DNA from 2 places in the Vibrio gallaecicus genome. Region 2 is predicted to be linked to the other one. Evidence: riboswitches for the same ligand, from Rfam matches in the RefSeq annotation. Region 2 holds a riboswitch; the other holds the start of a gene.
The links. A riboswitch is a leader RNA that binds a small molecule or an ion and turns the genes downstream of it on or off. The one in region 2 is predicted to bind lysine.

Region 1 (6,267 bases), 1.6 Mb from region 2:
GTTTAAATCTAAATTCTTTGACTTAACCTCCGGGAGTAAAATTGCTCCCGGGTATACGTAAACCTCCCCGAAAGACTAGATAGGGTGATGGTGATGATGAATGTTCATTACAAATTTACGCATAGTTATCAGCTCTTATGTTGTTTGCTGTCTTGTCTCCACACTAACTAAGGTGACACGCTTTTTCAACCATTTATTCTAAGTTTTTTCACTTAATTAAGAATAAACTTAACAAGCATAAAAAAAGGGAAGCTTCCGCCTCCCTTAACTGATTAATTTCTATTTAAGTATAAGCTTTTAATCTTATGCTTTGCTCGCGCAGTTTGCCATTTTGCAACGAGAGAAATACGCCAAGGCAAAACACACGGCAACAAAGGTTGCTGATGCTGCTGCAAATGAAATGGCAACTGACGCTGTCATACCTAGCGCAATAAAGCCTACACAAGAAACAAGAGCTACTGATAACGCATAAGGTAACTGCGTAGAAACGTGGTCAATGTGATTACAACGAGCACCAGTAGAAGAAAGAATGGTCGTATCAGAAATTGGAGAACAGTGGTCACCAAAAACTGAACCCGCTAATACTGCACTTAGCATTGGTAGCATTAGCGCTAAATCTGTTGCACCCGCCATATCACCTGCGATTGGTAACATGATGCCAAATGTGCCCCATGAAGTACCTGTAGAGAAAGCCATTAAGCCAGCAAGTAAGAACAGGATAACAGGTAGCCAATGGTGGTCGATATTACCTTGCACCAATGAAGATAAGTAAGCGCCGGTTTTCATGTCGCCAATTACAGAACCAATCGTCCAAGCAAATACCAGAATCAAAATGGCGCCAAACATTGAACGAGCACCGATCCACATTGTTTTCACAATATCGATTGTTGGCAGCTTTTGCTTAAACACAGTACCAAGTGCTACAAGTAAACCTAAGATACCACCGTAAACAAGAGACTTGCCAACATCGGTATTTTCAAATGCGCCTAGAAGATTGAAAGCGATACCATCAGCCGCAAGTGCTTGACCACCCGTATACATCATTGCAGCAACGGTTGCGACAATCAAAGAAACGATCGGCATCACTAGATCAGCAACAGAACCTGTTTCACTTTCTTCAATGCCTAGCTCTTCATTAAGATCTCTTGCATCTTTATTGTTGCTTTCATCGCCATCAAAACCTCGACCTTGCGAAGCTTCAATCTCGTGGTCACGCATTTTGCCGACATCAAGACCAAACCAAGCAACAGCAAAGACCATCAGTAAAGCAAATACTGCATAGAAGTTCATTGGGATAAGTCGAATGTAAGCGCCAAGAGCTGAGTAATCAGTCATACCATGAGTGACTAAGATGCCACCAATGATTGTCATGATGTAAGCACCCCAGCTTGATGCTGGCATTAGTACACACATTGGAGCCGCTGTAGAATCTAAAATATAAGCTAGCTTTGCACGGGATACATAAAAGCGGTCTGTCACTGGGCGTGAAATGGCACCAACCGCTAAACTATTAAAGTAGTCATCAACAAAGATGAACACACCTAAGAAAGCCGCTAGCAATTTAGAGCCACGTTTACTTTTTACTCGTGATTGAGCCCATTCAGCAAAAGCGCGTGTACCACCGGATAACGTCAGTAATGCCGTCATCATACCCAATAGTAACAAGAACGCGACAATACTCATGTTCCAAGTATTAATTCCGCCATCTTCAATAAAGACACCAGAAACTTTTGTCCCAATATAGCCAGCAGCATTACCTAACGAGTAATCAGCTAATAAAAGCGCACCCATGACAATACCAACACCTAACGAGACAAGTACCCGACGTGTGATGATAGCAAGGCTCAAAGCCACAATGGGCGGAAGCAAAGAAAGAGGAGATGTTGCAAAATCTATTAAATTCATGATCTTCAAAAACCAGTTTATTATTTGGCTAGAGATCTACTGCAGATGACTTTGATAACAGCTTATCAAAGTCATGTTGAACTAAGCGAAAGGGAAGTGAACACTTCACCCAACCCCACAGTAGCGCTCCATAGTTTAAAATTAAGACTATGGCAGTGTTGTACCTATTGAGCACAACCCCAGCAAATTGCTTAGATATACAATTTACTTCGGCAATTAGACCTTTCATTTTTGTTCATTGGCATCACCCCAACAAAAATTACTTTTTATAATTGCACCTCTACGTGCGACGACATTATCCACTATTGTTACTATAATTTAACAATAATATTACTAAGCTATCGCATCAGGTAGCCGCAATTGTACTCATAGAGATAAACATTGCAACATATCATTCTAAGAAAGTTCAATTAAAAGCTACCTTCTATCTTGAACCAATCAATAAAGTGACTCAGGTAATATTCCACTAATTACATATATAAAAAAGCTGTTTCAATTTATATATACATATTATTTTTACCTATAATATTCACTTATCAAAATTCAGTTATTCTTATTCGTTTTGTGTGTTTTAAAATAGATTTAATTACTTATTAAATGAAATATTATTTGTTTTATTTTAAACCACTGTTTATTATTAGGTAGTTAAATAAAATCATCTTGATGGGAAATATCATGTCAGAATTAACTAAAACTCTATTAAATATTCGTAGCCTCCGTGCATTCTCTCGTGAATTAACTCTTGAGCAATTAGAAGAAGCACTAGATAAACTAACTACAGTAGTTCAAGAGCGTCAAGAATCTGAAGCTGAAGAACGTGCAGCAAAAGCTGAACAAGAAGCAAAATTAGCAGCAATTGCAGAACAAATAGCAAAAGATGGTATTGATGTGGCAGATCTAATTGCAGCACTTTCTGGTGAAACTAAATCTAAAGGCCCGAAAGCAAAGCGTGCACCACGTCCTGCAAAATATAAATATGTAGATACAAACGGTGAAGAGAAGACTTGGACTGGTCAAGGTCGTACTCCTTCAGCTATCCAAGACTTACTGAACTCTGGAAAGTCTCTTGAAGATTTCGCTATCTAATTAATGTTTAATTGGTTTAAATAATAAAAAGGCTCCTACTAGGAGCCTTTTTGTTTTTTCACCTGTATCAGGTAGGTTATATTTAGAATATATACTCTACCTTTCCCAGTATGCTTCTTCCAAACTGTCTTCTCGTTCCGGCAAGCCTCTAGATAAACGAGGTGAGTGTTGAACTAATACCTCATAACTTGCTCGGTTTGAATATTTACAAACTTGTGAGAATGATGAGTAAGTTAAATATGAATGCTGATGCTTGCTCGAATTAGGTACATTCGATTTATGATATTTATTCGCCGCCATATCATGAAGCAATGCAGATAATGCTGCATCACCCGCCCCATTAGTATTCTTAATTTTCTCGGGTCCACCCATATAAGGTGCAATATGCGAATAAACTTTAATTGGGTTTAAACATGAATCCTTATGAGCTGGTCGACTAAATTCATAACGGTTAAATTCAGCAATAGAACCTGGTAATAGAGGCAAAGAAGTTTCACGCTTTGCTGAATCTTCCGTGTAACCAGCCATAAATAAGCCAACAGGACCCGCTGTACATAAAACCAAATCAACAAGATCCAAGGCTTTATCCGATGCGGCAAGGGGATCACTTTCACCAGTTAATGCTTCAGCTTCATCCTCATTCATCGCAACAACGCTCACATGTTGCTCTAGAAAGTCTTTCCAAAAATCAGGATCATCTTGAATAACAAATTTAGTACCTAAAGTTAGTACAACAGGTACATCGTATTTTTTAGCGTACTCAATTGCTTGCATTGTTGCTTCCGGCATTGGATCACCAGGTTTACAACGAACCAAATATGCAGTTAAAACCAAAGCAGAAGCATTTTTGAATATTTTCTCAGGAATGGTTTCGGGTTGAAGTTGATTCATTTGACCTTCGCTGATTGCAAAAGTACGTTCACCATCTTCTGTTATTAAAGCAAAACAACGACCAATGGCACCATCCACCCCTTGTAAATGATTCAGGTCCATTCTGCTTGATGTATTACATAAATAGCGGTAACCATAACTACCAATTTTAATATCTTGGCTCATTACACCCAATAGTGTTGAACGATCATCCGCCAATACTGAGTAGTTGTGTAATGTATTACCAATTGTTCCACCTGCATATTCATTGGTAATTAAACAGCTCTCTTTAAGCTCTTGGTATAATGCTTCAGCTGACTTGTCATCAATAACAAGTGAGTGCCCTTTGCTTAGACCATACTTTTCAATGAGGTCAGTACTCACCTTAGCTTCAATATCAACCAATGTTTGGTCAATACCGATAATATGCGTACGAGACATTTTCTTACTTTCATGCGCTTGGCTTACTAGCGGATCACGAGCATGAACAGGAAAATAATGCTTTGATTTACGTTGTCCAGGAAATTTCATAGGGTCAGTCTAAGTCAAGGGGGAAATAGGGGGCGGATTTTACCGCGCTATATTTAACGCGGCAATCTTTGAAACTATAGCAAACGTTTGCTCTATGTTTTTTTTATTCACCTTCCATGAAGCTTAAATCTGGTAGCATATCTAAATGCTCTTTATAGCGCTTTTGATTGAACTCAGCGCCATTTTTCATTACATCGAACACTTCAATAGCAAGTGCACACGCCATCGCAGCAATTGCATCTTCACGAGGTGTCCCTGTCATCATTAATCGCATCAACGTTTCTTTTACTGTAACTGGCTGGCCGTCTTCTAATTGATTTTCAATAATTTCAATTAACTGCTCTTCTTGCATAAATTCGTTTTGTTCAGACATTTTTTCATCTCAGGTCTTGGATTTCGTGCGACTATGCCACATATACTTCTGACATCCTAGCGAGTCACCTCGCCTCATGAGATTCCTCAAGAAAGTCAGCGCACTATTTGCGCAATTGAAACTGTGATTCTGGTCTCGGATCTGTCACGTTGTTTCTCTTTCTGATAGAATCTGCGACCAAGTAATTGTAACGGTGTTTAGACATGTCAGATATCAGCTCTGGAAACAGCGAAAAGAAAGTAATTGTCGGTATGTCCGGCGGTGTAGATTCGTCAGTATCGGCGTATCTTCTTCAGCAACAAGGCTATCAGGTAGAAGGCCTTTTCATGAAAAACTGGGAAGAAGACGATAACGAAGAATACTGCACAGCAGCTGAAGATCTTGCTGATGCACAAGCGGTATGTGACAAGTTAGGTATTCATCTACATACAATTAACTTTGCTGCAGAATATTGGGACAACGTATTCGAATATTTCCTAGAAGAATACAAAGCAGGTCGAACGCCTAATCCAGATATTCTTTGCAATAAAGAGATCAAATTCAAAGCATTCTTAGAGTTTGCGGATGAAGTGCTAGACGCAGACTACATTGCAATGGGTCATTACGTTCGCCGTACTTTCCCAACTCAAGAGCAGCTAGATGCTGGCGAAAAACCCGAAATGCTACGTGGTCTTGATGGTAACAAAGACCAAAGCTACTTCTTATATACATTAAGCTCTGATCAAGTTGCTCGCAGCCTATTCCCTGTTGGTGAATTAGAGAAGCCTGAAGTGCGACGCATTGCTGAAGAGCAAGATTTGATCACGGCTAAGAAAAAGGATTCAACTGGTATCTGCTTTATCGGTGAGCGTAAGTTTACTGAATTTTTAGGTAAGTACCTACCCGCTCAGCCTGGTAATATTGAGACACCAGAAGGCCAAGTTATTGGCCAACACCAAGGTCTTATGTACCACACTCTTGGTCAACGTAAAGGTCTACACATTGGCGGTACTAAAGGTGGTGGCGGTAATGAAGAACCATGGTTTGTTGGCGAAAAAGATTTAAAACGTAATGTGCTAATTGCTGTTCAAGGTAAAGATCACCCTCTTCTTAAGTCTGAAGGGTTAATTGCTTCGCAATTACATTGGGTCGACCGCGCAGCAATTACCGATGTTATGAAGTGCACGGTAAAAACACGTTACCGCCAAACTGATATTCCTTGTACAATCATCCCTATTGATGATGAGAATATTAAAGTCATTTTTGATGAGCCTCAAATTGCTGTGACACCAGGTCAATCAGCAGTATTTTATCAAGGTGAAGTTTGCCTTGGTGGCGGTATCATCGAAAAACGCATCTAATACAATAATTCAACAAGGAGTTACTACGTGGCTAATACACTTTATGACCGCACCATTGCGTTTGCTGGAATATGCCAAGCTGTGGCATTGGTTCAACAAGTTGCGAAAGACGGTCACTGTGATAACGATGCCTTCGAAGCCTCTCTCAATGCAATTTTAAAT
Region 2 (6,267 bases):
TTACACGGGAATCTTCACTCCAATCCGAGAATTGTTTGCAGGAACTCAAGAGTCTCGTTCTCGCGGTTATAAACCAGGAAGATTTAGCTTTAATGTAAGGGGCGGTCGTTGCGAAGCGTGCCAAGGCGATGGCGTCATCAAAGTAGAAATGCACTTTTTACCTGATGTTTATGTTCCTTGTGATGTTTGTAAAGGTAAACGCTATAACCGAGAAACTTTAGAAGTAAGATACAAAGGAAAAACCATTGATGAAGCATTAGCGATGACTGTCGAAGATGCGCATGAGTTCTTCAAGCCTGTTCCGGTAATAGCTAGAAGATTACAAACATTAATGGATGTAGGGCTTTCATATATCCGATTAGGTCAAGCGGCAACAACACTTTCTGGAGGGGAGGCTCAACGTGTCAAACTAGCACGAGAACTGTCCAAACGCGATACTGGAAAAACACTCTATATTTTGGATGAACCAACCACAGGGTTACACTTCCACGATATTCAGCAGCTGTTAGTCGTTTTACACAGGCTTAGAGACCATGGAAATACGGTTGTCGTCATTGAGCATAATTTAGATGTAATCAAAACAGCGGATTGGATTATTGATTTAGGCCCGGAAGGTGGGCAAGGCGGTGGTAAAATCATTGCATCAGGAACACCAGAAGATGTGGCGCAAGTCGAAGGTTCTCATACAGCTCGATTCCTTAAGCCCATGTTAAAGTTATAAAAAGCTATAATCGTCGAGAGTAAATCTCCGACAGCGAGCAATCGCAAAAAATGTTAGTGTGTAGAGCTTGCTTGATAAGGCAAGCTCTTCTTTTTCCAAGGTTAGGATATATGGTCACAATACATAAAAGCGGGACACAATTAGATAGTAATACTCAAGCACTTCCTTTAAATCGAGTATTTCTTGCTTCCTTAGCGGTAGTGTTTCTTCTTGCTATGCATTTTTTCATGCCTAACCCCGGAGGCTCAGGCTTAGCACTCTCCTTTAATCCAACCACTTGGTTCGCTCTCAGCTTCAGCTTGGCGATTGGCTTTTATCAACTAGCAACAAACCGTGTAATTCGCTACACCAAATTGACCATCGGTTTATTTATCAGTTGTGTAATACTTACCACTCCAATCCTATACAGCAATGCTGATATTTCTGGTGCAGCAGGCCGACTAGTAGGACTATGGACTGGCTTTATTTTCTTCGTTTTATTACAACAGTTTCATTTCAGTAATAGACATAAGCAGCGCCTTCTGTGGTTCATTGTGCTAGCTGTCTTACTGCAAGCATTTTTTGGCTATGTTCAATTTTTCCACCTTGAGCCTGGAAATATTTTTGGCTATAACACCATAAGTAATAGACCCTATGGTATTTTCCAACAGCCGAATGTAATGGCAAGTTTTCTTGCTACAGGACTTGTGCTTTCAGCTTATTTACTGGCCAGGCAACCTCACAAATACAATCATAAGCTCAGTGAATCTGCCCTTCTTTACATAATTCCAACAGTCACTATTCCTCTGCTCATCATTATTGCCTCTCGTACTGGGTGGCTAGCGAGTATCATTGGGGTTCTGCTTATTCTTCCTTACCTCTACCGATTTTCAACAACAAAACGCTTTCTGGGATGGTGTATTTCTGCTGTTGTTGGGATTACCATCGGTTTTGTTATTATAAACACAGGGGACAGCCTAGCTTCTAAGAGAGCTCATTTAGAGAGCCCAAGAGCTTATACCTTTCCCCAAACTCTCGATATGCTGACAGAAAAGCCATTGACTGGTTACGGCTATGGCAAATTTGAATCTGAATATACGCTTTATACTGCACGCCAGCACCAGCTAAATAGCAGCTATCGCCCGGGATTACCTGCAATGGATCACCCTCACAATGAATTACTTTACTGGGGTGCAGAAGGTGGAATTTTACCCTTAATTGGTATTTTTCTCGCAGCTGGGCTAGTGCTTGTTAGAATATCAAGTGCGAGTAAAGGCACTCGGTTGGCCATGTTAGCCCTCTTCATCCCTATTGTTTTGCATTCTCAGCTAGAATATCCATTTTATCACTCAGCTGTTCACTGGATTACTTTCATCATTTTGCTTTACTGGGTTGATCAACGCGTCTCACGCTATTCTCAAAAAAGCTTTGGTGTGATTAATAAGACAACATTTCGGGTTACCAGTTTAGTTTTGCCGATACTTGTTGGCTTTTACATGCTAAGTGCATTGCACACGAATTATATATTGACCAAATTTGAGCAATCACGCCCTAAAAACCCAGATGTCCTGAAGCAAGTCACCAACCCAGTCGTTTGGAAGGATAGGTTTGATTGGGATGTTTATAGTACTTACTTAAATATAGGTTTGTATAAAAACGATCCTGAGCTAATTCAGCCGTACATTGATTGGTCATTAGAGATTATAAAAAGCAAGCCAAGACCTGCATTCTACAGTAATTTGGTCCTGGCATACCAAGGTATAGGTGAGGTAAGTAAAGCTGAGCAAATACGCAGAGAAGCCGAGTTTTTGTTCCCATTAAAAGACTTTTCTCAAATACAATACCAACCAGTATCGACGGCAGTATCTTCAGCTAAATGATACAAAAAAGCCCTTCCTCTATGACTAGTTGGAAGGGCTTTCTTTAAACGAGACAGCTCTACTGGTTAGTCTATTTAAGTTACGTATCTATTTACCAACACTAACTATGTAAAGAGATAAATCAACTAGTTACCAGCTAGTTCATTACTTCCTCTAGAGCTCTCAAGCATAGAGAAACATTTTCATTTCTAGCACCATAGCCCATTAAACCAATACGCCAAGCCTTTCCAGCTAATGAACCCAGCCCTGCGCCAATTTCTAGGTTGTACTGTTCAAGTAAGTCTCCTCTAACTTTAGCTTCATCAGTGCCTTCAGGTATATAAATAGCATTCAATTGAGGTAAGCGGCTACCTTCAGAAACCACAAACGAAAAGCCTAGTTTTTCAAGCCCAACCTTTAGCTTATTGTGCATGCTTTGATGTCTTGCCCAAGCTTGTTCAAGCCCTTCATTTTTAAGCGCAACTAAGGATTCATGTAGAGCATATAAGCTATTTACAGGAGCCGTGTGATGGTAACTACGCTTCCCTTCTCCACTCCAATATCCTAAGACAAGGCTTTGGTCTAAAAACCAACTTTGTACAGGGGTCTCACGCTTTTGTATTTTATCCACTGCTTTTTTAGATAAGGTCACAGGAGATAGCCCTGGCACACACGACAAGCATTTTTGACTACCTGAATAAACTGCATCCAACTGCCACTCATCAACAAGTAAAGGCACACCACCAAGAGAAGTCACAGCATCAACAATAGAAAGCGCATCATACTGCCTTGCAACCTGAGAAATAGCCTCAGCATCAGAAAGTGCACCTGTAGAAGTTTCTGCATGTACAAATGCCACTGCAACTGCATCAGGGTTGGCTTTTAGTGCCTGCTCGATTTTTTCAACAGAAACAGGAGCACCCCATTCATCATCAACTAAAATGGCTTCACCACCGCAACGTACTACGTTTTCACGCATGCGTTCTCCAAAGACACCATTTCGGCAAACTACGACTTTTTCACCTGGTTCTATCAAGTTAACAAAGCAGGTTTCCATACCCGCACTACCTGGCGCAGAGACAGCAATTGTGAATTCATTTTCAGTTTGGAAGGCATATTTCAATAGCTGCTTAAGTTCATCCATCATGCCAATAAATAAAGGGTCAAGGTGACCTATAGTTGGGCGACTAAGCGCTTGAAGAACTTGAGGCGAAATATCGGAAGGTCCTGGTCCCATTAACGTTCGTTGAGGAGGAATAAAGCTTTGGAGAGAATTTGGAGAGTGAAAACTAGACATGTGCATCCCTGAGTCAGTGATTTAGATATCCACACTAAAACAATTTTTCACAGGCATCAATTAGCCGTAAGTATGAGGTCAAACCAGTGTCACAAAGTTGTTAAATTTAATTTACTATTTATATTCAGTTACCGATTGACATTCTTATCACAAAAACGTTCAATGAAATGGCTATCAAGCAGAAGAGGAGCATTGCCCAGGCAGATATTTTGTGGAACCTCATTTCCAATACAAAATATTCAGGGGGAGCAATGCCGAGATAATACAAGCATGTGGGCTCGTGTTATCGGTTGATTGGGTTGAATCCCGTCGACTGTCATCATTTCTATATGGTGAAGAGCTTCTGAGGTTTACAATTCTATTAATACCTCTCTAATTGCTCAAAAACTCTCTTCAAACATTGGATGTTGGATTACCAACCGTAATTTTATTTAGGAAGTCGTGGGAGAAACATCGTGAGCGCAATTAATGTAGCTGGTTCTTTTAATGTCGCTAAGTTTGGTGGAACAAGTGTTGCCAACTTTGAATCAATGAGCCGTTGTGCTGCTATTATCGAAAACAACCCAAATACAAAACTCATAGTGAGCAGTGCTTGTTCAGGCGTAACTAATCTTTTAGTCGAACTTGCCAATGGTGTTCAAGATAAAACTCGCAGATCAGAACTGCTCCGCCAATTAACTGAAATTCACCATGCAATTTTGGATGAGCTTGCTGATCCTGTTGCCGTTGAAAAAGATATTCACACCATTTTAGATAACATCGCTAGCGCCGCAGAAGCTGCATCATTCCAGTCGAGTGCAAAACTCACCGATCACCTTGTTGCTTGTGGTGAACTAATGTCAACTCACCTTCTCGCTCAAATATTGCGCGAAAGAGGCACGCAAGCTGTGCGCTTTGATATTCGTGAAGTACTAAGAACAACCAATGCTTTTGGTAAAGCTGAACCGCTATTAGATGAGATTTCATCATTAGCAACAGAAAAGCTAATCCCATTGTGTCATTCTCAAGTAGTTGTCACACAAGGGTTCATAGGTGCGGACAGCGACGGAAACACCACAACATTAGGTCGAGGTGGAAGTGATTACTCAGCAGCATTAATTGCAGAGTCTGTCCAAGCATCTGGGCTAGAAATTTGGACCGATGTTCCTGGGATTTACACAACCGATCCTCGAATCGCACCAAAAGCCTCTCCTATTCCTGAAATTAGCTTTAGTGAAGCTTCTGAGATGGCGAATTTTGGTGCAAAAATTCTACACCCTTCAACCCTTGTACCAGCTTTACGTCATCAAATACCTGTTTTCGTTGGCTCATCTAAAGAACCTGAAAAAGGAGGAACTTGGATTCGTCAGCAAGTGGAAAGCTCTCCTCTATTCAGAGCTTTAGCTTTACGTTGTAATCAAACAATGGTCACTTTACGCAGTGCTAACATGTTCCATGCTTATGGCTTTTTAGCCAAAGTGTTTGAGATTCTCGCAAAACATAAGATATCTGTAGATCTAATCACCACGTCAGAGATCAGCGTATCTTTAACTCTTGATCAAACAGACACATCAGGTGGCGCTCCCGAGCTTCCAGAAATCGCCAGAAAAGAGCTGGAAGAGTTATGTACTGTAGATATAGAACATAACCTATGTTTAGTTGCTCTAATTGGTAACAATATGAGTGAGAGTAAAGGCTATGCTAAACAAGTTTTCGGAACACTAGAAGATTTTAACTTGCGAATGATTTGCTATGGAGCAAGCCCGCATAACTTATGCTTCTTGCTTCATGAATCGGTTTCTCGTGCTGCTATCCAAAAATTACACAAAGAGCTTTTTGAAGACTAACCTCAGATTAAACGTTTCAAAAAATAAAAAGGGTTGCCCATCAGCAACCCTTTTTAATCGATATCAGTCCAGATAACACTAGTTAATGTTTGGACCTAACCATTTTTCAGCTTCTAACATATCCCAACCTTTGCGATCAGCATAACTTTCCACTTGGTCTTGTTGTATTTGAGCAATAGCAAAGTAGCGAGAGTCAGGGTGTGAGAAGTACATACCTGAAACAGAGGCGCCGGGCCACATGGCGTAACTAGTTGTTAAAGACATATCTATTGCCTTCTCAACATCCATTAATTCCCACAACGTTCCCTTCTCAGTATGCTCTGGACAAGCTGGGTAACCAGGTGCTGGGCGAATACCTTGGTATTTTTCGCGGATTAAATCATCATTGGTTAAGTTTTCATCCGGAGAATAACCCCAAATATTCTTACGCACTTCTTTATGGAGGTACTCAGCAAAAGCTTCGGCTAAGCGATCCGCGACAGCTTGAATCATAATGGCATTGTAATCATCGCCATTCGCTTTATATTCATCAGCCAATTCACGTTCACCAATACCACCCGTCACAGCAAAACCACCAATCCAGTC

Region 1: it holds a riboswitch for lysine, as region 2 does, so the genes downstream of both, OCU78_RS08560 (Na+/H+ antiporter NhaC family protein) here and lysC (lysine-sensitive aspartokinase 3) in region 2, are expected to answer to the same signal.

Annotation. Positions count from the first base shown of each region.
Region 1 is NZ_AP025490.1:1,983,987-1,990,253, forward strand. Features, by position in the region: His leader region at 1-100, opposite strand, end outside; gene OCU78_RS08560 (Na+/H+ antiporter NhaC family protein) at 304-1,905, opposite strand; lysine riboswitch at 2,019-2,196, opposite strand; gene OCU78_RS08565 (H-NS histone family protein) at 2,581-2,991, shown strand; gene OCU78_RS08570 (inosine/guanosine kinase) at 3,088-4,392, opposite strand; gene OCU78_RS08575 (hypothetical protein) at 4,496-4,765, opposite strand; gene mnmA (tRNA 2-thiouridine(34) synthase MnmA) at 4,969-6,105, shown strand; gene hflD (high frequency lysogenization protein HflD) at 6,133-6,267, shown strand, end outside.
Region 2 is NZ_AP025490.1:372,572-378,838, reverse strand. Features, by position in the region: gene uvrA (excinuclease ABC subunit UvrA) at 1-721, shown strand, start outside; gene OCU78_RS01670 (PglL family O-oligosaccharyltransferase) at 832-2,580, shown strand; gene OCU78_RS01665 (pyridoxal-phosphate-dependent aminotransferase family protein) at 2,717-3,856, opposite strand; lysine riboswitch at 4,031-4,207, shown strand; gene lysC (lysine-sensitive aspartokinase 3) at 4,312-5,682, shown strand; gene metH (methionine synthase) at 5,761-6,267, opposite strand, start outside.